DNA from 4 places in the Halomonas citrativorans genome. Region 3 is predicted to be linked to each of the others. Evidence: predicted binding sites of a transcription regulator. Region 3 holds the regulator's gene; each other region holds the start of a gene.

Region 1 (5,364 bases), on a different contig from region 3:
CACCGAGTACTTGATAATCGGAATATTGATGACCCCAACCATGGCCAGTACCGAAGCCGCTTTTGATCCCCCCTCACGACGGGCAAAAGCACTGCGCAGGGCGATCACACCCAGAAACAGGAACAACAGAATCAGCATGGAGGTCAGTCGGGCATCCCACATCCACCAAGTGCCCCAGGTGGGGACACCCCACACCGCCCCGGAAAAAAGCGCCACAAACGTCATCACCGCCCCAAACGGCGCCATAACTGTCGCGGCCATATCCGCCACCTTGATCTTCCATACCATGAAGACAAGGCTCGCCGCCGCCATCGAAACAAACACCGACTGGGCAAGAAAGGCGGCGGGCACGTGGACATAAATGATCCTGAAGCTATCGCCCTGCCCCTGATTCACCTCGGTGGGTGCAAAGGCTAACCCCCATACCGTACCGGTCGCAATGAGTACCAGGGAGACTGCCCAGCACCAGGGCTGCACCTTTGCACTCATTGCATAAAACGATTTGGGAGAGCCCCATTTATGAATAAAGGTCCACATGGCGTGTTCTGTCCTCAACCGTTGATACTGATGCGTAGCGAGGCGGCAATCGCCCAGGGAGCCAACAGTAGCGACGCGGCCAGCAGGGCCCCGAGCATGGCCAGGTGCGCCGCGACACCTTCACCGATGACAGCAGCCTGCACCGCCCCGACCCCAAAAATAAGCACCGGTATATACAGCGGCAGTATAAGCAGCGACAGCAGTACACCGCCTCGCGCGATACCGACGGTCAACGCCGCACCAATCGCGCCAAGCAGGCTCAAACTGGCACTGCCCAGTAAAAGCGAAAGCGCAAGCACCGCGTAGCTGCCCGGAGGCAGGGCCAGCATCACACCCAGAAGCGGCGCGACCAGTGCCAGCGGCAGCCCGGTCAACAACCAGTGGGCCAGCACCTTGGCCAGGCTAAGCGCGGCTAGCGGCTGAGGCGCGAGCAGCATCTGCTCAAGGCTGCCGTCGTCATAATCGGTGCGAAACAGGCTATCCAGCGACAAAAGCGCCGCCAGAAGTGCCGCTACCCACAAAAGACCTGGCGCGATCAGCGCAAGTACGGCGCGGTCGGGTGAAATGCCGATTGGGAACAGCGTTATCACCAGCGCGAAGAAGACCAGCGGATTGAACAGCTCGCCGCGGCGTCTGAACATCAGTGTTACATCACGCTTCAGGGTAGCGGTAAAGGCGATCCACAGCCCGCCCGGCACCGGCGTTTCAAGTAGTGTAGTGGTCGCCTTCTGCCCCTGCGTCATTGTCTACCCCAGTTGAATACAGCGAGCGGCGGGCGAAGCATTCAGCCCATGGTGAGTGGTTACCAGAATGCTCCCCCCGGCTTGAGCATGAGCTGAAAGCTGCGCTTCAAGCGCGGCTACGCCTTGGTGGTCAATGGCGGAAAACGGCTCGTCAAGCACCCAGAGTGGACGGCGCGTCAGCGTTAACCGGGCCAACGCCACACGGCGCTGCTGACCCGCCGAAAGCTGGCCGGCCAATACGTCCTCAAAACCGCCAAGCCCTACTTGCTCCAAAGCGCTCAGGCGCTGCGATTCATTCCCCCGCTCGCCGCTTAGCGCCTGGTACCAGGCCAGGTTTTCAAGCGGTGAAAGCCCAGCCTTGATGCCTGGCGAATGCCCCAGATACAGCAGGTTGGCCAGATAATGTTCACGCACCTTGCGAAGTGGCGCGCCGTTCCAGAAAAGCTCGCCTTGGTAATCACTCAGTTGACCTGCCAGCAGCTTTAACAGCGTGGTCTTGCCGCTGCCATTGGGGCCTTCAATTCGAACGATGTCACCGCTGCGAATCGTGAGATCGAGCCCTTCAAATAGCCAGCGCCCATCACGCTCACAGGCTAGTTGTCGTGCTTGCAGGCACAGGCTCAAAGGTGTCTCCCAACAGGTTGATAGTTAGCCAAAACTCTACACGGAAAGCCACGTTATCTCCAGCCAATCGCAGCGGCCGTGAGAATGCACCAAGCGTGCCGACGGGACCAGCATTTTGAATAGCCAAAGGCACTGGATAAAAACAGCACTACCACTGTATGCAAAAACAGCTGTATACTAAAACACTGTATGAAAAGACATGCCAACAACCTGCTGGCTTGCCACTACTAAACGCCTAGGGAAAGGGCGCTGCATTGGAGAATTTCCTATGAATATATCGATGTCAGCACCAACTCACGCCGGTTCTACCGTATTGAGCAGCGCGTCCTGCGCACCTAAAGGCATTCAATCGGCACGCGCCTTTAAAACAGCACCACGCAGAACGCGCCACAATACCTACGCCCTAAAAATACGTGGTAACCGAATGCGTGATTGCAACTTGTTTGATGGAGATGTCATTATTATTCGGCGTTTTCAATGCGATACCCACGAAGAAACCGCCGTCGCTCACATCAATCAGCAGCCTGTTGCGTTGAAGCAGCTCTCGATCAGTCGCTTTGGCGTACATTTATGGCCTGCCGACACCCAAGCGCCGGATCTCTTTTTGCACAATCGCGATATTCAAGTGTTAGGAATGGTAATGGGTGTGGCGCAGGATAGTGCCAACGACCTTGCTGCCAATTCTTATGGCCTTATGGAGCACTGATTGCGTTATCAAGTTCCTGATTTAGCTGCCTCGCAGTGGCATACCGCCGAGATAGAGGTCGAAAAAAGCCAGTTTCTGGCGTGGCTATGCCATGCGCCAGATGTGGCCGCTTTTAGTGCACTTCTTGAAGCGGAAAGAGCTGCTCACCCCAATGCCAGCCATCACTGTACGGCTTATATTGCTGGGCCGCCCGGGTAGCAAACACTGATTGGTTTTTCCGATGATGGCGAGCCTGGCGGCACGGCCGGTCGGCCAATGTACCAGGTACTTCAAGGCAGCCAAATGGGTGAAATCGGCGGTGTCGTGACGCGCTACTTCGGCGGCACCAAGCTAGGCACCGGCGGGCTGGCACGGGCTTACGCTCAAGCCATCAGCCATGCGTTGGAAACCTTACCGACGCGTGAAGTGATTGAGCGAGACGCCTACACGCTACGCCTTACCTTTGCCAGCGAGGCTATCGCCCGCGCCTGGTGCGACGAAAAGGCCATCCCCATTGAACACGTCAACTACGATGGCGAAGGTGTTCAGCTCACCATTGGCTGGCCCCGCGACCATACGTTCGACCTTTCCCCCTTGGAAAATCGCCTAAAGTGCACGCTGGACGTTACCCCAGTAAACGCCCCCGCCCCCTGAACCAAAAACGGCTTACGGAGTAAACCGTAAGCCGTGCATGGGGCACTTCTGCTTCCCCGTCAATCCTGTCTATTTATCCCAAATATTTAATCATTACCCCGGCAGCCACGGCAGAACCAATTACCCCTGCCACGTTTGGACCCATCGCATGCATCAACAAGAAGTTATGCGGATTGGATTCCAGACCGACCTTATTAGCTACACGCGCCGCCATAGGCACAGCGGATACCCCGGCAGCACCTATCAGCGGATTAATCGGCATACGGCTCATTAGGTTCATCAGCTTGGCCATTAACACGCCGGCGGCGGTACCAATTCCGAAGGCCACAATACCCAGCCCTAGAATCCCGAGGGTTTCCACCGTCAAGAAGCTTTCCGCCATCAGCTTTGAGCCAACAGAAAGCCCTAGAACGATCGTCACGATGTTGATCAGCGCGTTCTGGGCGGTATCCGAAAGCCGCTCTACCACGCCGCATTCGCGCATCAAATTACCAAAGCAAAACATCCCCAGAAGCGGTGCTGCGTCGGGTAGAAACAGCGCGACCAGGATCAACAGCATGAGAGGAAAAATCACTTTTTCCAGCCTGGAGACGGGGCGCAGCTGCGTCATTTTTATCTGACGCTCTTTTTTAGTGGTTAGCAGCCGCATAATAGGTGGCTGGATTAACGGCACCAGCGCCATGTACGCGTAGGCCGCCACCGCGATAGCACCCAATAGCTCTGGCGCAAGCACGCTGGACACATAGATAGACGTTGGCCCATCGGCGCCGCCGATAATCCCGATCGCTGCCGCCTGGTTCAGCGAGAAGTCCATGATGCCCATGGAGGTCAGCACAACAGCACCAAACAGCGTGGCGAAAATACCAAACTGGGCCGCAGCACCTAGAAACAGCGTACGAGGGTTGGCAAGCAGCGGGCCAAAGTCAGTCATGGCACCCACGCCCATAAAGATCAACAGCGGCGCGATACCCGATGCAATGGCCACTGAATAGAAGTTATACAGCATGCCATTGCTGTAACCGACGCTTGTCGCAATATCCTTAGCGGCACGCAGCTGCTCTGGCGCTACCTCACCATGGGCAACTACTTTGAGCGTTTCACGCCACGCATCAATACCTGCCAAAGGATCCAGCATTACGCCCAGCGCGGCACCAACCTGCTGAAGCACGGCAGGCTTGCCAACCTCAATGGCCTGGTCCAGCGCTGAAATCGCAAGGCCAGCTTCGGGAATATTGGCAAGAATCCCCCCAAAACCAATCGGCACCAACAGCAGCGGCTCAAATTTCTTATGGATCGCCAAATAGAGCAGCAGCAGCCCGACCCCGATCATGACCACTTGGCCAAGCTCAAGGTTATAAAGCCCCGAGCCCTCCCATAACGTGACTAGCTTATCCATTCCCGAGGCCCTTAAAGCTCAATCAGTACGTCGCCAACAGCTACGCTGTCGCCTTCACTAACATTGACTTTCGATACCGTGCCGGCACTGCTGGCGCGAATTTCGGTTTCCATTTTCATAGCTTCAAGAATGATGACCACTTCCCCATCCGCTACCTGGTCGCCAGGGCGCACATTCACCTTGAAGATATTGCCAGCAAGCGGTGCTTCTATGGCTTCACCACGGCTGGCCGCCGGGGCGGGGCTCGCCGCAGGCGCAGCCGACTGCTCTTGCACCTGGCCAATATCGCCGCCTTCAGAAACTTCCACTACAAACGCTTTGCCATTGAGTTTTACGGTATAGGTTTCAGGGCCACGTGCCGCCTCTGGCGCACTGCCTTGAGTAACCACCGGAGGCTTGGCAGGCTCGCTACCAGCCGCCTGGGGCGCAGGTTCGAAAGCATCCGCGTTATCACGATTTTTAAGAAACTTCAGACCGATTTGCGGGAACAGGGCGTAGGTGAGGACATCATCTATTTCACACTCGCCTTCTGCCAGGCGTACCTGCTCGACTCCGGCTTTCTCTTTAAGCTCTGCCGCCAGCTTTTGCATTTCAGGTGCAAGGTTATCCGCCGGGCGACAGGTAATCGGCTGACCGCCTTCCAGCACGCGGGCTTGAAGCTCGGTGTTAAAGGGGGCGGGTGCCGCGCCGTATTCGCCTTTCAGCAGCGCCTGCACCTCTTTGGA
Region 2 (5,364 bases), on a different contig from region 3:
GGGATGTTAGCCGCGCTTGGCCATGCGTTCTTTACCTTATCGCTTGCCTCGGGTGCCATTCTTACTTACGGAAGCTATCTGCCCAAAGGCGCCTCCATTGGGCGTACCACCATTAGCGTCGCCATTGCCGATACGGCCGTTGCCTTGATGGCGGGGCTGGCGATCTTCCCGGTAATTTTTGCCAATGGCATGGACCCAGGTGAAGGCCCCGGGCTTATCTTTATGAGCTTGCCGCTGGCGTTCCAGGCCATGCCGCTGGGTACGCTGTTTGGGATTCTGTTTTTCGCCATGCTCTCCATGGCCGCGCTGACATCGTCCATTTCGATGGTTGAGGCGACCGTTTCCTGGCTCTGCGACAACAAAGGGTTCTCACGCCGCAGTGCTGCGTGGAGCACGGGGGTTGTGCTTTGGCTGATTAGTACCGCTGCCATGCTCTCCTTTAACCTGGGCGCTGATTGGACGTTGGCAGGCAAGACCTTCTTTGACTGGCTGGACTACATCACTTCACGCTGGATGATGCCGTTGGGTGGGTTAGGCACCGTCATACTGGCAGGCTTTGTCCTGAAGAGTGAAACGTTCCGCGACGAGCTAGGGCTCTCGCCTCTGCCCTATACGCTATGGCTTGCCATGGTGCGTTATGTCAGCCCGCTGGGTATTTTGGTTATTTTCGCTGATGCATTAGGGCTGTTTACCGTTACCTTTTCAGTTCATTGGCCGTGGTTGTTGGCTATCCTGCTGATCATGATGGCGCTGGGCGAGTGGTTGAGCCCTCGCCTGCGTCAGGCGTTAACGACACGCTAACGGATTCTCTCCAGCCAACGCTGCTGCTGAGCAATGAGTGACGGCTCATCCAGCGGCGTTTGGCAGGTGATTTGAGTCTCTTCCTGAGATCGTAGTTGAGACAGGAGCTGAGACAGGAGCTGAGACAGTAGTTGAGATCGTAATTGAGATAGCAGCGGTTACTTGCGTAAAGCAGATTGCTTGATAGCACCAGGATGGGTGCCTGCCTTCATCAACTCATCCCAGCGTGTGGTGTAGCGGCCTGAGCGGTGCCCGCAGCGTAGCTGCCAGGCGGCATCGGCATCCGTCATACCAAAGCTGATGGTGCCTTGCCCCATGCGCTGATTGATATTATCCAGGGTGGCCATTAAGTAAGGGTATCGGTTCCGCGGTGGTTGATGTAGCAACGAGAGCTGGTGCTGCTCGGCATCAACCAGATCCAGCAGCATCACACCTGCCTTCATAAACCGGTAGCCTGGCCGGTAAACCTGTTCAATCCCTTGGTGAACGGCCTCAAGAATTGTGCGCGTATCATCGCTGGGTGAGGGCAGGGGCACCATGGCGTGAGGAGAATACTGGGGTTGGTCTCGGCGGTGGCGGTTGGTGTTTAAAAAAATCATCACGGCTCGCGTTAGGCTGCGCTGCTGACGGAGTTTTTCGGCGCTGCGCTGGGCATGTTGGCGTAACGCGTTATGTACTTCTGTTTTACTGCCGGTTGATTGGCCGAATGAGCGCGACGTCATAATGCGGTGGCGCGGTTGATCCAGCGCATTCATCTGCAGGCAGGGCGTACCGCGCAGCTCCAGCGCCGTGCGGGCCAGCACTACCGAAAAATGTTTGCGCAGTAGCCGAAGGTCAGCCTCACGTAAGTCCCAAGCGGTATTAATATTACTGATCGCTAACCGCTCAGCAATCCGGCGCCCAACGCCCCATACGCTGCCCACCGGTGTCTGTTTAAGCAGGGCGGTCGTTGCCGCATCTTTTCCCGTCAGCAGGCACACGCCTTGATAGTGAGTCGCCTGCTTGGCCAAGTGGTTGGCAAGCTTCGCCAGCGTATGCGTAGGGGCCAGCCCGACGCATACCGGCAGGCCTAAATGACGCCGAATCCGCCGACGCAGCCATTCGCCCAGGGTTTGGCACTGCTGGTTGCTGAACGCCTCTAGGTAAATAAACATTTCATCAATGGAGTACGGCGACACGGCTGGGCAGGTATCACGCAGTAGCTGGCACAGCCTGGCCGACATATCGCCATACAGCTCATAGTTGGATGACTTGAGGTAAATGTCACCACGCTTACGCAGGCTTTCGAGCTTAAACGATGGCATGCCCATGGGGATGTCCATGGCTTTCATCTCGGCAGAGCGGGCGATGATACAGCCGTCGTTGTTCGACATAACGCCAACCGGTTTGCCTTCCAGCGCAGGATCAAACACACGCTCACAACTGACGTAAAAGTTGTTGGCATCGACCAGGCCAATCATCGGACATACTCATGAATGACGGCACGCACTACTCCCCATAGCTGGCACTCGGTGCCTTCCAAAGGAAGCGGCGGGTAGTGAGGATGCGCGGAGCAGAGATGCGGCGTATTTTGGTAGAGGGCGTAGCGCTTAATCAGCACTTCCTCTTCAAACATGGCAACCAGAATGTGCCCTAGCCGAGGCTTAATGCTGCGGTCAACGACCAGCAGGTCGCCATCAAAAATCCCCCAGCCTTCCATACTGTCACCAGCGGCGGAAAGGTAGAACGTCTGGGTAGGGTTTTTTATTAACCGCGTGTTGAGATCGAGCGTACGCGGTTCGTAATCCTGCGCTGGTGATGGAAAGCCGCTAAAGCCCGCACGGCCTTGTAACGATGAAAAAGGCAACGGCTGAGACGTTAACGGCAAGGTGGGCACGAGCGTCGATGGAGGCAACGACATCGTCGGCATCCTCACTGAATGTAATGTGTATGTATATACAGTATTTATTCGTGAGGTTTAAATTGCAAGCGTTGAGCGGCGATTAGGCAAGCCTAGCGCGCTAGCCACAACCCCACGACGATGGCACTAACAACAGCAATAAAAAAAACAAGGTTACGGGCGCGTGTATCGCGGCGTGGTTTCATGGCAGCACCATTAGCAAGAGTTGGGTAAAAGCGACGGAAGAATTGCGCCTGGCATGGTAACGTTTGTTACTGATACCGTCATCCAGACATTGCCTGAACGCTGAATTCAGGAACATTAAAGGCGTCGCGTTATTTGCCAACGAGATGGCCGCTTCATCAGGAAAACAACCTATGTGTGAACCAACCCTCCAACCCGCGTCTCGACACTTCGCGCAGCCGCTGGTGCTTGCGCAAGGGCGCTTGGCCGCACTGGGCTGGGGCCGCGTGGATGCACCTGTCTGGCTGGCGCTACACGGCTGGCTGGATAACGCGGCAAGCTTTAGCCGCTTGGCACCGCTTTTGGCAGATGCGCTGGATATCCGCGTGGTAGCCATTGATTTTCGCGGCCATGGGCACTCCCAGCATGCCGCTTTCGGAAGCGACTATGCGTTGTGGGATTACTGCCACGACGTGCTTGATGCGCTGGACGCACTGGGTATTGAACAGGCTTCTTTACTGGCCCACTCCATGGGCGCAGCGGTTGCCTGCCTATTGGCCGCTGCTATGCCGGAGCGTATTGCCCGGTTAACCTTGATTGACGGGCTGGGGGCATTGAATACGCCTGCGGAAGAAACCGCCAGCCAGTTGCGCAAAGGGCTTATTGCCCATCGTCGCCCGCTTTCCCGCCCACCACGCTATGCTGATATCGAAAGTGCGGTTGCCGCGCGGGTAGCCGGTGGCGTCACCACGCTGGATAGCGTAACGGCGATGCCGTTGGTTGAGCGTAATACGCAAGCAACTGCCGATGGCTATCTACAAATGCGTACGGATAGTCGACTGCTAAAACCCTCTCTGGTGCGCTTTACCCCTGAGCAGGTACTGGCTCTGTTAGCGTGTATTCAGGCGCCGGTACTACTGATTGAAGGCGAGCAGGGTATTTTAGGAAAGCGTGCCTGGGCCGAGCAGGCGCGCTTGGCGGTTAATGATCTGACCCGCCATGTGTTGCCTGGTGGGCATCATCTACATTTGGAATCTAAAGCGGTTGCCGCTGTGGCGGAACTCGCCACCGCTCACTGGGAGGCAGCCGTGTAAAACGCTTATACGGTCGGCTCAAGAGCAATAGGAATAGCCAATGAATCAACTGACGCACGCGGGTAGCGGGAAAAAAGTGGCTTTGGTGTTGGGCAGTGGCGGGGCGCGCGGTTATGCCCATATCGGTGTCATTGAAGCCCTGGAGGCACGAGGCTTTGAGATTATTTCAGTGGCGGGATGCTCCATGGGCGCCCTGATTGGTGGCATCTACGCTTCTGGCAAACTGCCCGAGTATCGGGAGTGGGTCTGTAATCTCGATTATCTGGATGTGCTAAAGCTGGTGGATGTGACCTGGAGCCCGATGGGTGCCATGCGTGCCAATAAGGTGATGAGTAAGTTGGAGGCGTTGGTAGGCGATGTGCTCATTGAGGATTTGCCTATTCCGGTGACGACGGTGGCGACTGACCTGGTTCGCCAGCGCGAAGTGTGGTTTCAAAATGGCCCGTTACTGCGCGCCATTCGCGCCTCTATCGCCATTCCAGGCGTCATTACGCCGGTCAATGTTGGTGACCAGGTGTTGGTCGATGGCGGGCTGCTTAACCCGCTGCCTATCATGCCGGTTATTTCTGCCCACGAAGCAGACCTGGTAATTGCGATTAACGTAACGGCACATAGCCCGCAGCCGGTATCACTGGAAGAACTCCTGCCCCGTGAGCACGAGGAAAATGATAGCAGAACGGCGCAAGAGCGTGACCGTGATGAAAAAATTGGCGGCTGGATGAGCGACGTGCGCCAAGCCACCCTGCGTTTATGGGAGGGGCTTGGCAGCAGTGAAGAAGACAGCGGCGTGGAAGCTGGCGCTGAAGAGAGTGTTGAGACGCGAGGCAAGCGCGAGTGGAGCAAGCTCGATATGATTTTAGAGTCGTTTGATATTACCCAAGCGGCCCTGGCAAAATACAAAATTGCCGGTTATCCGCCAGATATATTGATCGAGATTCCCAAGACGGTATGCAGCACGTATGAGTTTCATCGCGCCAAAGACTTGATCCGCCTGGGGCGGCATTTGGCCGATGAGGCGCTGGAGCGGCGCATGCCCAGCATTGCCTCGGATGCGACAGAGTGAGGCAGCGAGCCACTGGAAAAGTGCCAGTAGAGCAGTGAAGAGAGCGGTTGAGCGGCGTTACGCCCCGCGCTTACGCAGCAATATATAGACCGCTCCGGTGCCGCCATCAATATCAATGGCCGAGCAAAAGGCCAGCACCCCCGGCCATTCGCGTAACCAGGTATTGGTGTGGCTCTTAAGCACCGGAAAATCTGAAGTGGTGCCCCACGCCTTGCCGTGAACCACCAGCACGCAGCGTAGCCCTTGGCTTGATGCATCGCGCAAGAAGCTTTCAAGCTCCGCGCGGGCTTCTTCAAGCGTGTAGCCGTGCAGGTCAAGCCCCGCCTGCCACTCGGTTTGGCCAC
Region 3 (5,364 bases):
CGCGTGCCAGGTTGCTTGCAAAACAGGAGACCACGACGCGGCCCTTGCATTCCTTCAGGCTTTTAGCCAGCGCTTTAGCCACATCGCCTTCACTGCTGGAGTGGCCAGGCAGAGGGGCATTGGTTGAATCACCTACTACTAAATCAATCGGGGCAAGCGCTCGAAAGTGCGCCGCGTTAATGGGCGTGCCAATCAGCGGCTCTGGGTCCAGCTTCCAATCCCCTGTGTGCATTATGCGGTAATCGCCCATCACGATGACCAGCGCGCAGCTTTCAGGGATCGAATGAGTAACCGGCAAATAGCGCACCGAAAAGGGCGCCGTTTCCATTGCTTCGCCCGGCTCGATAATCTTAATCGCGGCGCTACTTAGCTGGTGTTCAGCGAATTTTGCACGTAAGAGACCTGCCGCAAGTGGGGTGGCATAGATAGGGCAGTTCCACTTGGGCCATAACCAGGCAACCGCGCCAATGTGATCTTCATGCCCATGCGTTATAAATAACGCTTGGGGCGTTATGTTCAGTGCCTCGGCGGTGCCCAGGTTAGGTACTTGAAGGGGCGAGTTAGGCAAATCCTGGCGAATCATCATGCCGCAGTCGACCGCGATCCAGTGATCGTCGTATCCATACAGCGTTAGATTCATGCCGATTTCACCACACCCACCCAGCGGCAGTAGGCGCAGAGGTGGGCGGCGGCGAGGACGAAGTTGAACGCGTGGTGGATGCATCGGTTATGAAAAGCCTAAAAAGTAATGCCTTAACTATACGGGAAGGCAGGGGCGGCTAACAATGACCCCCGACATTAGATAACGGTGCTTCGTTAATAGGGTTCCGGTACACTAGGCAGCCGTTATTTACGGCGTCGCTATTTAGCCGCTGTTTGCGGCGCCGTTGCACTATGCCAATAGACGATGCCAATAGTGGTTTGTCATTTGTATTTCGTAGGTCGTCAAGAGTACTTCACATGTCTCATTATTACCGTTTAGTCGTTTCCTGCCCCGATCAGGTGGGTATTGTTGCCCGTGTGTCTGGATTTATTGCTCAACAAGGCGGCTCTATCACCGAGGCCAGTCAGCATTCTGACTTGCAAACGGGCCGCTTTTTTATGCGTTATGAGATATTGGCCGATTCGCTTGGCATGTCCGTTGAAACATTACGCAGCGCCTTTGAGCCAATTGCTCAAGAGTTTTCCATGCAGTGGGCGCTAATGGATACTCAAAAGCGTCGGCGCGTCATCCTCATGGTCTCCCGTGAGTCTCACTGCCTGGTGGATTTACTTTACCGTTGGCAGGCAGGTGAGCTGGATTGTGATATCGCCGGTGTGATTTCTAATCACGAAGACATGCGCTCAATCGCTGAGTGGTACGGTATTCCTTATCACCATGTGCCGGTGGACCCGAATAATAAGGAAGAGTCGTTTACTCAGGTGCAGGAGCTTATTGATAACGCGCGAGCGGACTGTATTGTATTGGCGCGCTATATGCAGATTCTGCCCCCGTCGTTGTGTGAGCGCTATGCTGGGCAGGTGATTAATATTCACCACAGCTTCTTGCCTTCATTTGCCGGCGCCAAGCCTTACCATCAGGCTTATGAGCGCGGCGTAAAGCTAATTGGCGCGACGTGCCACTACGTGACGGAGGAGTTGGATGCCGGGCCGATTATTGAGCAGGACATTCATCGTGTGAGCCATTGCCATACGCCAACTGACCTGGTTCGCTTTGGGCGCGATGTAGAAAAAGCCGTATTGGCGCGAGGCCTGCGCTGGCATCTGGAGGACCGCGTTTTGATCCACGGCAATAAGACCGTTGTCTTTAGCTAAGCGTTTTAAAAACTGTTTAAGCTGAACCAGTAACAAAACAAGGGGGTGGTCATGAAAATGGCCACCCCCTTGATGCTTTTAAAATCCGATTTTACGCAAACGGCTTATTAGCCTAGCGCTTGGCCATTACCGCCACGGATGACGCCTACACCTACGCCTTCAATATCCAGGGATTGGGTTCGCAGGTCGATTTCAATCGGTGCAAAATCAGCGTTTTCCGCAATCAGCATGACCTGATGCCCTTGGCGTTGAAAGCGTTTTACGGTGACTTCATCTTCCAGCCGCGCAACGACGATTTGCCCGTCACGTACACGATCAGTGCGGTGCACCGCCAGTAAATCGCCTTCCAGGATGCCCACATCCTTCATGGATAAACCGCGTACTCGCAGGAGGTAGTCGGCTTTAGGGGTGAAATATTCCGCGGGTAGCGGGCAGTAACGGTCAATATGCTCCGCTGCAAGGATCGGGCTGCCAGCGGCCACTTCACCAATAACTGGCAAGCCCATCGGCGGAAGATCATTGCTGTTGGCTGCAACGGTGGCGGGTAATTCGCTAACGTCCTGAGCTTCCTGGTTGGGGAGGCGAATCCCCCGCGACGTATTGCGAATAATCCGGATAACGCCTTTACGCTCAAGAGCACGTAAATGCTCTTCAGCGGCATTGGGGGATTTAAAGCCCAAGGCCTTGGCAATTTCGGCGCGGGTGGGAGGGTAGCCGAATTCACCCATGGTTTTTACTATAAAATCAAAAACATGTTGCTGACGTGCTGTGAGTGGCCGCGACATACCAAACTCCATAAACAATAAAAGACAGTCGGTATCTGTCTGCTTGATCAGTATGTGTTTAAGTATACAGTATGTTGCTCTATCCAGTACATGGTTAAAAAAGCAGCTTGTTAAAACACTGTCTGTGAGCGGTAAGACGTTTGAATTAACGCTAATGTGCAGGGTAGCCAATTAAAAAAATCGGTGAATAAGGGTGATTGAGCCTGATTAAGATATGACTTACTATTCTGGCATGTTTTAAACACTCGTTTCTCCGGAGGCCATAATGGCACAATCTGACACGGTGTCACGCATTCTGGATACCGCTGAGGTGCTGTTTGCAGAGCGTGGCTTTGCTGAAACGTCACTGCGTAACATTACCAGTAAAGCGCGAGTAAACCTGGCGGCTGTTAATTATCATTTTGGTTCCAAGAAAGCCCTTATCCAAGCCGTATTCTCGCGCTATCTAGACCCGTTTACTCAGCGTTTTCATGGTGCGCTCGATGAGCTTGAAGCCCACTACGCCGATCGTGCCATCCCCCTGGAAGAGCTGCTTGAAACAATGGCCACCACGGTGCTGGCAGTGCCTGCTGAACGGGATAGTTTGAAAGTCTTCATGCGCTTATTGGGATTAGCCTATAGCCAAGCGCAGGGGCATTTACGGCGCCATATTCAAGAGCAATATGGGGATGTGTTTACCCGCTTTACCGGGCTTGTGCGTAAGGCGACCCCTGATTTACCCGATGCCGAGCGTTTTTGGCGGCTGCACTTTATGTTGGGTACGGTCATTTTCACCTTGTCGGGGCTGGATGCGCTACGTGATATCGCCTCCAAGGATTATCAGGAGCAGGTGACTGTGCGTGATTTAGTGCGACGCTTGCGCCCTGTGGTCGTTGCCGCCATGAATGCTCCACTGCCGCAAGAGGTTGAAGGAGCGCAGCATGCGAACGCCCCTGTTAGCTGAGTTGCCACCTAAAAAAGGCGGCTGGATCGAAATTGATACCGGCGCACAAATCCTGCGCTGGTGGCAGGGTCAAACACCAGACTTTGAGTGCGCTATCTCTACTGGAGGCGCTGGCGTTGGCCAGCAAGAAGGAAGTGGCCAAACGCCGCATGGCTGGCACTATGTTCGCGCGGCAATTGGCCATGAACAGCCGGTCAATGCGGTATTTAGAGGCAGGCGTTTTACCGGTGAAATTTTCTCAAGTGACTTGGCCGACGCTCATCCGACACGTGACTGGATTTTGACGCGTATTTTATGGCTGTGTGGGTTAGAGCGAGGATTTAACCGTGCAGGCACGGTTGACTCTCAGCGCCGCTATATTTATGTACACGGAACGCCGCCCGATCAACCGATGGGCAAACCTGCTTCACATGGCTGTGTTCGTATGCGCAACGAGGACCTGCTTTATATCTTTGAGCGCGCCGTGCCTGGAACGCCTGTTTGGCTACATGGCAGCCATCTGTAATGGCCTTACGCAGAGGCTTTTTTGACTCTGTGCGTTGATCGTCTAAAATCATCGGCCCTTTTGTTGGATCCCTGCTAATGACTCAACCTATTGGCCCGGTCATGCTCGACCTGGAAGGGCCTGAATTATCCAATGCTGAAAAGCGCTTGCTGCTTGAACCTGCTGTCGGTGGCGTGATTTTGTTTGCCCGTAATGTGGAAGACGCCTACCAGGTGCGCAAGCTGTGTAGCGATATAAGGCGCATACGGGGCGATCTTTTATTGGCGGTTGACCAAGAGGGTGGCCGCGTACAGCGTATCAAAAAAGGGCTTACCCGCTTACCGGCCATGGCCCGGATTGGTGAGCGTTATGCTCAAGACCCTGAAGAAGGCCGCTCTCTCGCCATGGACGCAGGTTGGTTGCTTGGCATGGAAATGGCCGCCTGTGGGCTGGATTTAAGCTTTGCACCAGTGCTTGATGTGGATAGCGGGATTTCTAGCGTCATCGGCGACCGTAGTTTCAGTGGTGACCCTGAGCACGTTGCTCAATTAGGCGCCGCTTTTGTTGAGGGCTTACATCAGGCGGGCATGGGCGCTGTGGGTAAACACTTCCCTGGTCACGGCGGCGTAGCCGCGGATTCCCATGTCGCACTGCCCATTGATGAGCGTTCAATGGAGGCAATTAAACAGCGCGACCTTGTCCCCTTTGAACAGCTAGCCCCCCAGCTTGATGGCATCATGCCCGCGCATGTCATTTATCGAGCATTTGATACACGCCCGGCGGGCTTTTCGCCCAGTTGGTTGGGGATGCTGCGTGAATCGCTGGGCTTTAAAGGCTGTATTTTTTCAGATGATTTAAGTATGGCAGGTGCTCACGAAGCGGGCTCGCCACGCGAGCGTGCCGCTGCTGCACTCGCCGCTGGCTGCGATATGTTGCTGGTGTGTAACGACCGTGCCGCTGCGCTTGAGGTCGTTGAAGCCAGCCAGGGCATCGCCAATAAGCGCCCTGCGAAACTCCGCTATGGCCGTGCACGACCTGATTTGGATGCGCTGAGCGCGCTGGGGCGTTGGCGACGTACGCATGCCAGGCTAGAAGCGCTGGCGGACTTCCCTAACCCCACCTGAATTTTCTTTTCGCAATATTGCTACATTTTTGGGAGTTACCCCATGTCCAAATTGGATAAAGAAGCGCTTGAGTCATTGGACTCAATGCGCCAGCTAATGGAAACAGCAGACTGCTTGATCTTTCAGGAAGAAGTCGAGCGGGCGCTGGATCGCATGGCGGAGGCCATTACTGAAGACCTGGGGGACAAACTGCCGGTTTTTTATTGTGTGATG
Region 4 (5,364 bases), on a different contig from region 3:
TCGTTATTGGGTTTCTTCGCGATAACGGCTTCAATGGTAATGGCGGTATATGAATATCCTACCTTTGCAACATCGGGTTTCTCGTTGGTCTTCTTTCTTATTCTTGGTGGGGTTCTGTGGTTTATTCCGGTAGGGCTTTGCGCGGCAGAAATGGCGACGGTTAAAGGCTGGGAAGAGGGCGGGGTTTTTACGTGGGTATCCAAAACGCTAGGTGAACGATGGGGATTTGCGGCAATCTCCTTTGGCTATTTGCAAATTGCTGTCGGCTTTATTCCTATGCTTTACTTCGTGCTAGGCGCACTCTCTTATATTCTTAATTGGCCTGCACTGAATAGCGACCCGATAGTCAAAACGATTGCGGCGTTGATTATATTGTGGGGATTAGCGTTAACTCAGTTTGGCGGTACCAAGAATACGGCGCGGATTGCAAAGCTAGGCTTTTTTGCAGGTATTCTACTGCCCGCTTTTATCTTAATTGGGCTTGCAGTTTTGTATCTTCGCTCAGGTGCGCCGGTCGCTATTGAAATGAGTGCACAGACGTTTTTCCCCACCTTTGGTAGTATGAGTACCTTGGTAGTGTTTGTCGCTTTTATACTGAGTTATATGGGGGTTGAAGCGTCGGCGACTCATGTCAATGAGATGAAAAACCCTGGTCGTGACTATCCTCTCGCCATGTTATTTCTTATGGTTTCTGCCATTCTCTTAAGTTCTCTCGGTGGGTTGACGATTGCATCTGTTATTCCTCACGAGCAAATCAACTTATCTGCGGGCGTGATGCAAACGTTCAGTGTGTTGATTAACCACTTTGGCAGCCATTTTGAATGGGCTATTCGGATTATTGCTGCGCTGCTATTGCTGGGCGTGCTGGCTGAAATAGCCGCATGGATTGTTGGACCATCACGCGGCATGTTGGTAACCGCGCAGCAGGGTATATTGCCGGCGCGTTTTGCTAAAGTAAACAAGAACGGCGTGCCGGTGGCGTTGGTTATTTCTCAGCTAACCATTACAACTATCGCATTGATTATTCTGACGAATACGGGGGGAGGAAATAATATGTCCTTCCTGATTGCACTAGCGCTAACCGTCGTTATCTATCTGTGCAGCTACTTTATGCTATTTCTGGCTTACATTACCCTTGTTCGAAAACAGCCTGAAAATCAACGTACCTTCAATATCCCTGGCGGTAACAAAATAAAAATTACCGTTGCAGTAGTGGGGTTACTTACTTCTTTAGTTGCTTTTGTCGTCTCCTTCTTCCCTCCCACGGGGTTGCCAGGAAAAGAGTCTAACGAAGTGTATACCGGTTTGCTGATCGGCTGTTTCCTTGTAGTGCTATCGATTCCGTTTATTATTTATGGAGTGCATAATAAAAGCGCTGCGCCAAAAAACCTTAAACTACACCATATCAAGCCCCATACCGCGCCCGAAGGTCACTACTTTATTCATCCCAAAGCCCGCAGTACGCATCACATCACTGTTGATGGAGAAAAGCTGCATTGATGAACCATGGGAGGATGTTTAGAAAGGTCGTCATTAGATTTTAAGCAGAGCTATGACGAATAGCGAAAAACAGTAGTATTAATCACTTAGGCATTTGCTTGGCACTTTCAGTAAGCTGAGAGTATGTCAGGCAAATGCCTTTTTCATGGGCTTTAATAAAAAAGCTCGCCCTGAGCGTTGGGCGGGCGAAAGTCTCGGGTATTCAGCCCTTGCTCGGTACGAGATTGAAAGTTCCACTGGCGGCTGGCGCGATTAAAGCGTTGTGCAATCATATCGGCAAAAATACCTTCGCCGCGAAAGCGCTTACCGAACTGAGCGTCGTAGGCCTTGCCGCCCCGGCATTGGCGAATCAGGCTCATTACCTTGGCCGCACGCTCGGGGTAATGGGCTTCCAGCCGGGCTTCAAAAAGAGGAGCGACTTCATGGGGTAAGCGCAGCAGCATCCAGGACGCCGTTCGTGCGCCAGCACGGCTGGCGGCCTCAAGAATCCGCTCTATTTCATGATCCGTTAATCCGGGGATGACCGGAGAAACAAGCGTTCCGACGGGAATGCCAGCAGTATTCAGCTCACGGATAACTTTTAAACGCGCTTGAGGAGAGGCCGCACGAGGTTCCAGCGTGCGTTTCATATTGGCGTCTAGGCTGGTCAGGCTAATAAATACGCGCACCAGGCGGTGTTCGGCCATCTCAGCCAGCAGATCCATATCCCGTAACACTAACGTGCTTTTGGTCACAATAGTGACTGGATGGCGGCAAGCCAATAATAGCTCAAGCAACTGGCGCGTTAAGTGGCGCTTGGCTTCTAGTGGCTGGTAACAATCGGTATTACCAGAGAGATTGATTGGTCGGCAGACGTATCCAGGCTTGCAAAACTCCTCACTTAATTGCTCCACCAGGCCATTTTTGGCAATCAGCCTGGTTTCAAAATCAAGCCCCGGGGACAGATCCCAATAGGCATGAGAAGGGCGGGCATAGCAGTAAACACAGCCATGTTCGCAACCTCGGTAAGGGTTCAATGAGCGATCAAAAGGCAAGTCTGGCGACCGGTTCCAGGAAAGCGCACTCTTACTGGTTTCTTCGCGTACTTCAGTTGCCCGTGTGGGGGAAGTCTCTTCGCGCCACCATCCGTCGTCTTCTGCCACGCTATGGGTTGGGGCAAAGCGGTTGTGCGGGTCATAGGTTGCCCCGCGGCCTTTGTGCACGGGAGGCCGTATTGGTGATTTGCCGAGAGACGCCATACGCCTGCCTCTTTCTATATTTGTGTATATATATACAGTATATGCGTTGTGACCAAGCGTGCAAGCGTTACTCAGGAGAAACCCGCAATGAACAGTTTTACGGATCGGCTACTGATTGCGATTCATGTTTATTAGAAATAATTGACTTACCTTCATTAGCAGTCATGAAAATGACATTTTTAGGCGCTACGATTTGTTGGATATCAAATTAGCTAAATTTATTTTAGGGATGAAAATGAAGAACTTTACGCGCAACGCACTCACGTTGGCACTGGCATCGGTCATGGCTACGCCGGTATTAGCGCAGGAAAATACAGCTAAGAACGTTATTTTGATGATCACCGACGGTACCGGTATCGAGACGTTCCGTGCGGCAAGTTACTTCCGTCACGGCGCGCTGGGCCATGAAGTTTATGATGAGTTTGACACACAGCTTTTCATGGCAACGCATCCGTTAAACACCTCTACCACGCCCACCAAGAGTGATGACGGTACGGTTACGTTTGAACCAGCCGAGCTCTGGAACGACGAGGCGGTAGATACCGTTTACGAAGGTAGCCTGGGTAACTACAAGGGCTACTTTGCCGGTTACGACTACGCTCGGGCTGATTACACCGACAGCGCGGCAGCGGCAACGGCGCTGGCTTCAGGCCATAAGTCCTATAACAGCGCCATCAACTGGTCCAACGATGATGAGCCGCTTAAGCATATTGGCGAATACACTGTTGATAGCGGCCGCGCTCTGGGTGTTGTCTCATCGGTGCAGGTCTCCCACGCGACGCCTGCCGGTTTCATGGCCCATAACGTAAGCCGCAACGACTATAGAGCCATTGGCCGCGAAATTGTCGATTCTGGCCTTGCCACTGTCGCCATCGGTACCGGGCACCCCTATTACGATGCAGCCGGCGAGCATGTCGATAACCCCGGTGAGAGCGATTTCCGCTTTATCGGTGGCGAAGAGACCTACCAGCGCTTGGTAGGCGGCGAAACGGATTACGCCTTTATCGAAAGCAAGGACGATTTTGAAGCTCTGGCTGCTGGTGAGTTGGATCTTCCCAAGGACAAAGTACTGGGCCTGGTGCAGAACATTCAGACGCTGCAATACAGCCGCCCCGGCGTAACCGGCGGTAATCTACTGGATACGTCACCAAGCCTTGCCACACTGACGGGAGGCGCTTTGAACGTGCTCAATGCCAGTGAAAACGGCAACGAAAATGGCTTTTTCCTGATGGTTGAGGGTGGCGCTGTGGATTGGGCTGCTCACGCTAACAACCTGCCGCGTATTATCGAAGAGCAAATCGACTTCAACGAAGCTGTGGAAGCGGCCGTTGAGTGGGTAGAAAACAACAGTTCCTGGGACGATACCTTGATCATTGTAACGACTGATCACGGTAACGGTTTGCTTCAAGGTCCTGACTCTGATGTGAATGCCTATAGCCCGATCGTTAATCAGGGTGCTGGCGCGCTACCCTTGGTACGTTGGCATTCCGATACCCACACGCGTGAGCTGGTACCGTTGTATGCCCACGGCGCAGGCGCTGAGTTCTTCTTTGACATTGCTCAGGCAGAAGACGGTCTTTCCCGCTATGAAGTAGACGAAGACAGCCACTACTGGATCGACAACACCGACGTATTCCGCGCGGGCCTAAACGCTTTCGGTATCGAAGCTGAATAAATAGGCAAGTATAGCAAGTACAACAGAGCCGCCTTCGGGTGGCTCTGTTCCGTTGGTAACCACTGACTGATATCACTTCGCCAACGACCATCCACTCACTACCCCGAAAAGAGTCAGATATGAAGCTTCATAACACGCTTTCACTGCTGTTAATGACAACACTAGCCAGCACGTCAGCATTTGCACTTAATGCTGAGCGCGCGCCCACCGCCAGTGGTCACGCCTATGCTGAGCCTTATAAAGCCGTTCGCAAAGAGGGCGTTTTACATATTGAAGTACGTTTCGTGACGGACTACCCAGGTTACTCTGGTGAGATCATTTATGACGATATCCCGCTAGATCGAATTGACGGGAAGATCTACGCCGAGTTCGGCGACCAGTCGTTCTCGCTGCTGCGTGAAGATGGAGGTGTGGTCGCGCCAGACAGCTTGCGCCTGAGCTTTAACTACGAACCAGACAAGAACCCACGCGTAGGCACCTGGAAAGCCGATTTTGTCGCCCCCATGCACGACGTTAACGAAGTCATGCTGTTCATGCCTAATGTTGCGCCCATTGGTCCGATTGTCATTCGGGATCGTTAAACAACCGGTTCTACATCCGTCCGTTATACAGAGTGTAGCCGTACTGCTTCATTGCCTTGGTAAGAAATTACCAAGGCAATGTTGTATCGGGTACCAGGTTTTTGGGCCAAATTTGGCTTATGCTGGAGGTTTAAGTGTAAGGTAAGCCTATGAAACCTTTCTCCATTCTTTTGATTCGATTACTCGCTATTTACCTCGCCATTACGCCTTTGCTAAGCGTATCGCCGCTGCTGTTTAGCCCCGGCTACGATGCGGAGCTAGCCCAGTGGCTGCCATGGCTCGCAGCCACTGCTGTTATTCCTATCATCGCGGGTATCGTACTGTGGTTTTCTGCGGTAACGCTGGCCAATAAATTTTTTGGAGAAGAGCG

What was found. The regulator LexA, encoded in region 3, represses DNA repair genes until DNA is damaged. The targets are predictions, from matches to a motif close to TACTGTNTANNTANACAGTA.
Region 1: the regulator LexA is predicted to act here: its motif matches at 2,057-2,076, upstream of INT20_RS04480 (LexA family protein).
Region 2: the regulator LexA is predicted to act here: its motif matches at 2,725-2,744, upstream of INT20_RS11905 (LexA family protein).
Region 4: the regulator LexA is predicted to act here: its motif matches at 2,759-2,778, upstream of INT20_RS11180 (PA0069 family radical SAM protein).

The regions. Positions count from the first base shown of each region.
Region 1 is NZ_JABUYX010000002.1:296,596-301,959, reverse strand. It holds gene INT20_RS04495 (heme ABC transporter permease) at 1-537, opposite strand, end outside; gene ccmB (heme exporter protein CcmB) at 552-1,280, opposite strand; gene ccmA (cytochrome c biogenesis heme-transporting ATPase CcmA) at 1,284-1,904, opposite strand; gene INT20_RS04480 (LexA family protein) at 2,173-2,610, shown strand; partial or broken gene INT20_RS04475 (IMPACT family protein) at 2,611-3,243, shown strand; gene INT20_RS04470 (sodium ion-translocating decarboxylase subunit beta) at 3,317-4,639, opposite strand; gene oadA (sodium-extruding oxaloacetate decarboxylase subunit alpha) at 4,651-5,364, opposite strand, start outside.
Region 2 is NZ_JABUYX010000012.1:44,774-50,137, reverse strand. It holds gene INT20_RS11915 (sodium-dependent transporter) at 1-801, shown strand, start outside; gene INT20_RS11910 (Y-family DNA polymerase) at 960-2,261, opposite strand; gene INT20_RS11905 (LexA family protein) at 2,258-2,701, opposite strand; gene INT20_RS11900 (alpha/beta fold hydrolase) at 3,058-3,957, shown strand; gene INT20_RS11895 (patatin-like phospholipase family protein) at 3,998-5,020, shown strand; gene INT20_RS11890 (Smr/MutS family protein) at 5,078-5,364, opposite strand, start outside.
Region 3 is NZ_JABUYX010000022.1:36,399-41,762, reverse strand. It holds gene INT20_RS15080 (ribonuclease J) at 1-640, opposite strand, end outside; gene purU (formyltetrahydrofolate deformylase) at 961-1,815, shown strand; gene lexA (transcriptional repressor LexA) at 1,923-2,600, opposite strand; gene INT20_RS15065 (TetR/AcrR family transcriptional regulator) at 2,866-3,543, shown strand; gene INT20_RS15060 (L,D-transpeptidase) at 3,521-4,048, shown strand; gene nagZ (beta-N-acetylhexosaminidase) at 4,126-5,151, shown strand; gene INT20_RS15050 (hypoxanthine-guanine phosphoribosyltransferase) at 5,194-5,364, shown strand, end outside.
Region 4 is NZ_JABUYX010000010.1:56,656-62,019, forward strand. It holds gene gadC (glutamate:gamma-aminobutyrate antiporter) at 1-1,500, shown strand, start outside; gene INT20_RS11180 (PA0069 family radical SAM protein) at 1,653-2,738, opposite strand; gene INT20_RS11185 (alkaline phosphatase) at 2,974-4,413, shown strand; gene INT20_RS11190 (hypothetical protein) at 4,533-4,994, shown strand; gene INT20_RS11195 (hypothetical protein) at 5,144-5,364, shown strand, end outside.